Regions from separate parts of the Saccharopolyspora sp. 6V genome, predicted to be linked through region 1. Evidence: predicted binding sites of a transcription regulator. Region 1 holds the regulator's gene; the other holds the start of a gene.

Region 1 (3,411 bases):
GACGAGCTCACCGAGGACCTCAAGCGGGTCACCGCCGAGTACGCCAACTACCGCAGGCGCACCGAGCGCGACCGCGAATCGGTCGTCAACGCGGCCAAGGCGTCGGTGGTCGGTGACCTGCTCACCGTGCTCGACGACCTGGAGCGGGCCGATTCGCACGGTGACCTCACCGGCGCGTTCAAGGCGGTGGCCGACAAGCTCGTCGGTTCGCTGAACAACGCGGGCCTGGTGGCCTTCGGCGCCGAGGGCGACGAGTTCGACCCGTCGGTGCACGAGGCCGTGCAGCACACGACCTCCTCGGAGGTGTCCGGACCGACCGTCACGACCGTCATGCGGCGTGGCTACCGGTTCGGCGACCGGGTGCTGCGGCCCGCCATGGTCGCCGTCACCGATCACGAGCCGGAAGCGGCGGCACCACCGGAGAGCGGTGCCGAGACCGGCGAGGACACGGCACAGTGAGATCACGACCCCGCTCGGCGGAACGCGGCACGACCGATACGGGAGGCCGCGTCCCGCGTGGCCTCGCCTGGCCATCGCGGCCGGGCGGGGTCGGGTTCGCGCCGACGGCGACGACCATGCCGGCCGAGGCCGGTGCAGTGCGACAGCGAAGCGGAAGGAGGGGCGCCCGGTGAGTGCCAGGGAATGGCTCGACAAGGACTTCTACGGCGAGCTGGGCGTCTCGTCCGACGCGAGCGCTGACGAGATCAAGAAGGCGTACCGGAAGCTGGCGCGGGAGAACCACCCCGACGCCAACCCCGGCAACAGCGCCGCCGAATCCAAGTTCAAAGCGGTCTCCGAGGCCTACGGCGTGCTCTCCGACCCGGAGAAGCGCAAGCAGTACGACGAGGCGCGCCGGCTGTTCGGCAGCGGTTTCGGCGGTGGCCAGGGCGGTTTCGGCGGTTTCGGCGGCGGCGCGGGCACCGGTGGCGCGGGCGGGTTCGACCTGGGCGACCTGTTCGGCGGTGGCGCCGGGCCGCGCCCCGGCGGCGGTGGCGCCGGCGGGCTCGGCGCCCTGTTCGGCGGGTTGTTCGGCGGCGGTGGCGCCGGTCGCCGCGGCGGTACCGCCGGCGCGAGCAGGCCGCAGCGCGGCTCCGACGTGGAGACCGAGGTCCGCATCGACTTCGCCGAGGCGGTCCGCGGCGCGACCGTGCCGCTGCGGCTGTCCAGCCCGGCCACCTGCCTGACCTGCCACGGGTCCGGCTCGAAGCCGGGAACCCGGGCGCGCACCTGCAGCACCTGCTCCGGTGCGGGCCTGGTGACCCGGAACCAGGGCGCGTTCGCGTTCAGCGAGCCCTGCCCGGACTGCCGCGGCCGCGGGCAGATCATCGACGACCCGTGCCCGGACTGCCGGGGCGAAGGAGTCGCGACCCGCACCCGCACGTTGACCGTGCGGATCCCGTCCGGGGTCAACGACGGACAGCGGATCCGGCTGGCCGGTCAGGGCGAACCCGGGCGCAACGGCGCGGCGGCGGGTGACCTGTTCGTGGTCGTCCACGTCAACCCGCACCGGGTGTTCGGACGATCCGGTGATGATCTCACCGTCACCTGTCCGGTGACCTTCCCCGAGCTGGCGCTGGGCACTACGTTGACCGTGCCGACGCTCGACGGGAAGGTCTCGCTGAAGGTGCAGCCGGGCACCGCGAGCGGCCGGACGCTGCGGGTGCGCGGCAAGGGCGTCGGCCGGAAGGCGGGTGGCAGCGGTGACCTGCTGGTCACGCTGCAGGTCGCGGTGCCGTCCAAGTTGGACGACGCGGCGGCGGAGGCGCTGCGGTCCTACGCGGAGGCCACGGCGGACCACGATCCGCGTGCGGAGTGGGACGAGCTGCTCGGGAGGTAGTCATGGGTGACGGTCCACGAAGCTCGCGGCTGAACGTCACGATCGGATTCCCGCCGGGGGCCAACGAGGACACGCCGATGTTCGTGATCTCGGTGGCCGCGGAGCTCTCCGGGCTGCACGCCCAGACGCTGCGCAGCTACGACCGGCTCGGGCTGGTCTCGCCGGGGCGCACCCCGGCCGGCGGGCGGCGCTACTCGGCGCGGGACATCGCGCTGCTGCGCGAGGTGCAGCGGCTCTCCCAGGAGGAAGGCGTCAACCTCGCCGGCGTGAAGCGGATCATCGAGCTGGAGAACGAGGTGGACGCCCTGCGCGACAAGGTGCAGGGCCTGCTGGAGGAGCTCACCGCCGCGCACGCCGCGGCCGAGCAGACCGCGGCGCGGGTGCACGCCTCCTACCGCCGGGACCTCGTGCCCGTGCACCAGGAGACCGCCCTGGTCGTCTGGAAACCGGACTCCCGCCGCTGATCGTCCGCCCGGCCCCGCCGCGACGAGCTCGGACGGCGGAACCCCGGCGACCTCTGCGCGACCCGCCGCGGGCGCGCGGAGATCAGTCCAAGGAGAACGGGTCGTAGTGGATCTGGTCCAGCGGGACTCCCGTGACCAGCAGCTTCGACACCGTGGCGCGGACCATCGCCGGGGAGCCGCTGATCAGCACTTCCCGCTGCGACCAGTCGTGGCGGGCGACGGCGTCGGCCAGCGATCCCTGCTCGGCGCCGGTCGCGCTCGGGTCCTGCTCCAGGACCGGGACGACGGTGAACCACGGGTTGGTCATCGCCACCCGCTGCAGGTTCGCCAGGTCGTAGAGGTCTTCGCGGGTGCGGCCCCCGTAGTACAGCCGGACCTGCGGGTTCTCGCCGTACTGGGCGAGGTCCTCCACGATGGCGCGCATCGGGGCGAGCCCGGTGCCACCCGCGATCATCAGCACGTCCCGCGGGTTCTCCCGGTCCACGTGCAGCTGGCCCATCGGTGAGCCGATCCGCCACCGGTCGCCGCGCTGGGCGTGGCCGACGAGCGCGCGGCTGACCCAGCCGCCGTCGACGGCGCGGACGTGGAATTCGAGGACGCCGTCCTCGCCGGGCATGTTGGCCGGGCTCAGGTACCGCCACAGCCGCGGCCGCTGCGGGACTTCGACGCTGACGTACTGGCCGGGGTGGTAGGGCACCGGGTGATCGGTCTCGACCCGGATCACCGCGAGTTCGCGGTTGAGGCGGGTGTGGCCGATGACTTCGCCGTCGTACCAGGCGGGCCCGTCGTCCTCGTTCGCCGCGCTGATCATGGCGGTGGCCATCACGGTGTACGCCTCGGCCCAGGCGCGTTCGACCTCCTGGGTCCAGGCGGGCCCGGAGTGCTTCTTGATGGCGGCGAGCAGGGCGGTGCCGACGGCTTCGTAGTGCTGGGAGACGACGCCGAACTTCCGGTGGTCCCGGCCGAGCTGGTGCAGGAACGGCAGCAGGTCGTCGGGCCGGTCGATCATCTGGATGATGTGCACGAGCGCCCGCATCAGCCGGTCGCGGACGGTCTCCATGTTGGCGGAGAACAGCTCGCGGGTGTTCGGCGCGATGCTGAACAGCATGG
Region 2 (3,411 bases), on a different contig from region 1:
GCAGGTACAGCCCGATGATGTTGAACAGGGCGAGCGCGAACAGCACCGCGTCCGCGAAGTCGAGCACGCTGGTCAGCGTCAGCACCGAGCCGATCACGGTGCACGCGCAGAACAGCACGTTGTAGGCGGTCTCCTTCGCCTTGGACTTGCCGAACAGGAACAGCCACGCCCGCTGCCCGTAGTAGCCCCAGGTGATGATCGTGGAGATGGCGAACAGGGCCACCGCGAGCGTCAGCACGTACGGGAACCACGGCAGCACGGTCGCGAACGCCTCGGAGGTGACGGTGACCCCGTCCGGGGTCTCCCCGCCGCCGAGCACCTGCCGCTGCGCGTCGAGCCAGAACTCGGTGCGGGCGATGACGATGGTCAGCGCCGTCATGGTGCAGATGATCACGGTGTCCACGAAGGGTTCGAGCAGCGCGACGAAGCCCTCGCTCACCGGGTGCCGGGTCTTGACCGCGGAGTGCGCGATCGGCGCCGAGCCGAGCCCCGCCTCGTTGGAGAACGCGGCCCGCTGGAACCCGATGATCAGCACGCCGATCGCCCCGCCGAACCCGGCGGCCGGGGTGAACGCGCCGCGCACGATCTCGCCGAGGGCGGCGGGCACCGAGGTGATGTTCACGCCGATCACGATCAGGCAGGCCACCACGTAGATGATCGCCATCGTCGGCACCAGCTTGCTGGTGGCGGCGCCGATGGACTTGATGCCGCCGATGATGACGGCGCCGACCAGCGCGGCCAGCACCAGCCCGAAGGCGAGCGCGGCGCCGTCCCCGCCCAGCCAGCCCTGCTCGCCGCCGGTGACGTTGCGCAGCTGGGCGAAGGTCTGGTTCGCCTGGAACATGTTGCCCCCGGCGATGCCGAAGAACAGGATCATGATCGCGGCGAGCACGGCCAGCACCTTGCCGAGCCGGGCGCCGAAGCCGCCGGGGAACCGTTCGGCGATGCCCTTGCGCAGGTACTGCATGGGGCCGCCGGAGACGGTGCCGTCCTCGTGGATGTCGCGGTACTGCACGCCGAGGGTGCATTCGACGAACTTGGTGCACATGCCCAGCAGGCCGCACACGATCATCCAGAAGGTCGCGCCGGGGCCGCCGACGGTGACGGCGACCCCGACACCGGCGATGTTGCCGAGGCCGACCGTCGCGGAGACCGCGGAGGAGAGCGCTTGGAAGTGGGTGATCTCGCCGGGGTCGTCCGGGCGGGAGTACTTCCCGCGGACCAGCGCCAGCGACAGGCCCAGCGAGCGGAACTGGATGAAGCCGAACGCGACGGTGAACGTGGCGGCGGCGATCACCAGCCAGGCCACGATCCAGGGGAACGTGACGCCGAACAGCGTGAGTTCGCCGAACACGAGGTTCGAGAACCAGTCGGAGATCGGCTCGAAGACGGTGTTGATGGTGTTCTCGACCGCGGAGAGCGCGCCGTCCCCGGCGGCGAGCACCTCGGTGTGCGGGAGCGGGCTCGCCGGTGGCGGGCCGGATGTGTCGGGCATGGCGGGTAGTGGACCAAGGCGACAATTGGGACTCAATGCTTTTCGGTGGCCAGTGGGTGAATTCGCGCCCGTTTTGCGACTCGTGGTGATCGGCAGCCCGTCGAACGGGCGAGCGGAACGGGGTGGACGGGCGAAGGGATGCCCAGTCGGCCGCGACGGGTGTATGGTTGAGCGCAACGGACTCAACTTTCATGCGGAGGTTCCGTTTCGCCCGCCGCGCCGGGGCCTCCGCCGGTGTTGCACGGCGGGCGCTCTGCGCGAGCATGGAGGCTCGCGCGCGACGCCCCGGCGAGGTGGAGGAATGGACGCTTTCAACCCGACGACCAAGACCCAACAGGCGATCTCCTCGGCGGCCCAGGCCGCCACGGTGGCGGGCAACCCCGACGTGGGCCCCGCCCGGCTGCTCGGCGCGCTGCTCGCGCAGGGCGACGGCATCGCGGCGCCGCTGCTGACCGCGGTCGAGGCCGACGTCGCGGACGTGCGCCGCGAGGTCGAAGCGCTGATCAACGCGCAGCCCGCGGCCTCCGGCTCCACCGTGTCCGCGCCGCAGCTGTCCCGCGACGCGCTCAAGGCCGTGACCCACGCCCAGCACCTGGCCACCGAGATGGGCGACGACTACGTCTCCACCGAGCACCTGCTGGTCGGTCTCGCGGCCGAAGGCGGCCAGGTCGCCGACCTGCTCCGCAGGCACGGCGCCACCCCCGAGGCGCTCCGCGACGCCTTCGCGAAGGTGCGCGGCTCGGCCCGGGTCTCCAGCCCCGACCCGGAGGGCACCTTCCAGGCCCTGGAGAAGTACGGCCAGGACCTCACCGCGCGCGCCCGCGGCGGTGAGCTCGACCCGGTCATCGGCCGCGACTCGGAGATCCGGCGCGTGGTGCAGGTGCTGTCCCGGCGCACCAAGAACAACCCGGTGCTCATCGGCGAACCCGGCGTCGGCAAGACCGCCATCGTCGAAGGCCTCGCCCAGCGCATCGTCGCCGGTGACGTACCCGAATCGCTGCGCGGCAAGCGCGTCGTCGCCCTCGACCTCGGCTCGATGATCGCCGGCGCCAAGTACCGCGGCGAGTTCGAGGAGCGGCTCAAGGCCGTGCTCAAGGAGATCACCGACTCCGCGGGCGAGGTCGTCACGTTCATCGACGAGCTGCACACCATCGTCGGCGCCGGTGCCACCGGCGAAGGGGCGATGGACGCGGGCAACATGATCAAGCCGATGCTGGCCCGCGGCGAGCTCCGCATGGTCGGCGCCACCACCCTCGACGAGTACCGCGAGCACATCGAGACCGACGCCGCGCTGGAACGCCGCTTCCAGCAGGTCATGGTCGGCGAACCGAGCCCGCAGGACACCGTCGCGATCCTGCGCGGGCTCAAGGAGCGCTACGAGGTGCACCACGGCGTGCGGATCACCGACGGCGCGCTCGTCGCCGCCGCCACGCTCTCCGACCGGTACATCACCGCGCGGTTCCTGCCGGACAAGGCCATCGACCTCGTGGACGAGGCCGCGTCCCGGCTGCGCATGGAGATCGACTCGCGGCCGGTCGAGATCGACGAGGTGGAACGCGCCGTGCGCCGCCTGGAGATCGAGGAGATGGCGCTGGCCAAGGAGACCGACGTCGCCTCCGTCGAACGGCTCGCCACCCTGCGCGGCGAACTCGCCGACCGCCGCGAACGGCTCTCCGAGCTCACCGCGCGCTGGCAGGGCGAGAAGGAGTCCATCGACAAGGTCCGCGACCTCAAGACGCAGCTCGAACAGCTCCGCGGCGAATCCGACCGCGCCGAACGCGACGGCGACCTCGGCAAGGCCGCCGAACTGCGCTACGGCCGCATCCCCGCCCTGGAGAAGGAGCTCGCCACCGCCACCGAGGCGCAGACCGAGCAGAAGGCCATGCTGCAGGAGGAGGTCACGCCCGACGACGTCG

What was found. Region 1 encodes HspR, which represses chaperone genes until heat shock. Its sites were predicted from a motif close to ANNTTGAGTNNNNNNNACTCAANNT; they were not measured.
Region 2: the regulator HspR is predicted to act here: its motif matches at 1,660-1,684, upstream of clpB (ATP-dependent chaperone ClpB).

Annotation. Positions count from the first base shown of each region.
Region 1 covers NZ_JAIUKB010000116.1:6,040-9,450, reverse strand. Annotated here, with positions in the region: gene grpE (nucleotide exchange factor GrpE) at 1-459, shown strand, start outside; gene dnaJ (molecular chaperone DnaJ) at 629-1,837, shown strand; gene LCD35_RS21800 (heat shock protein transcriptional repressor HspR) at 1,840-2,301, shown strand; gene LCD35_RS21795 (globin domain-containing protein) at 2,384-3,411, opposite strand, start outside.
Region 2 covers NZ_JAIUKB010000179.1:13,861-17,271, reverse strand. Annotated here, with positions in the region: gene LCD35_RS27920 (sodium:alanine symporter family protein) at 1-1,495, opposite strand, end outside; gene clpB (ATP-dependent chaperone ClpB) at 1,797-3,411, shown strand, end outside.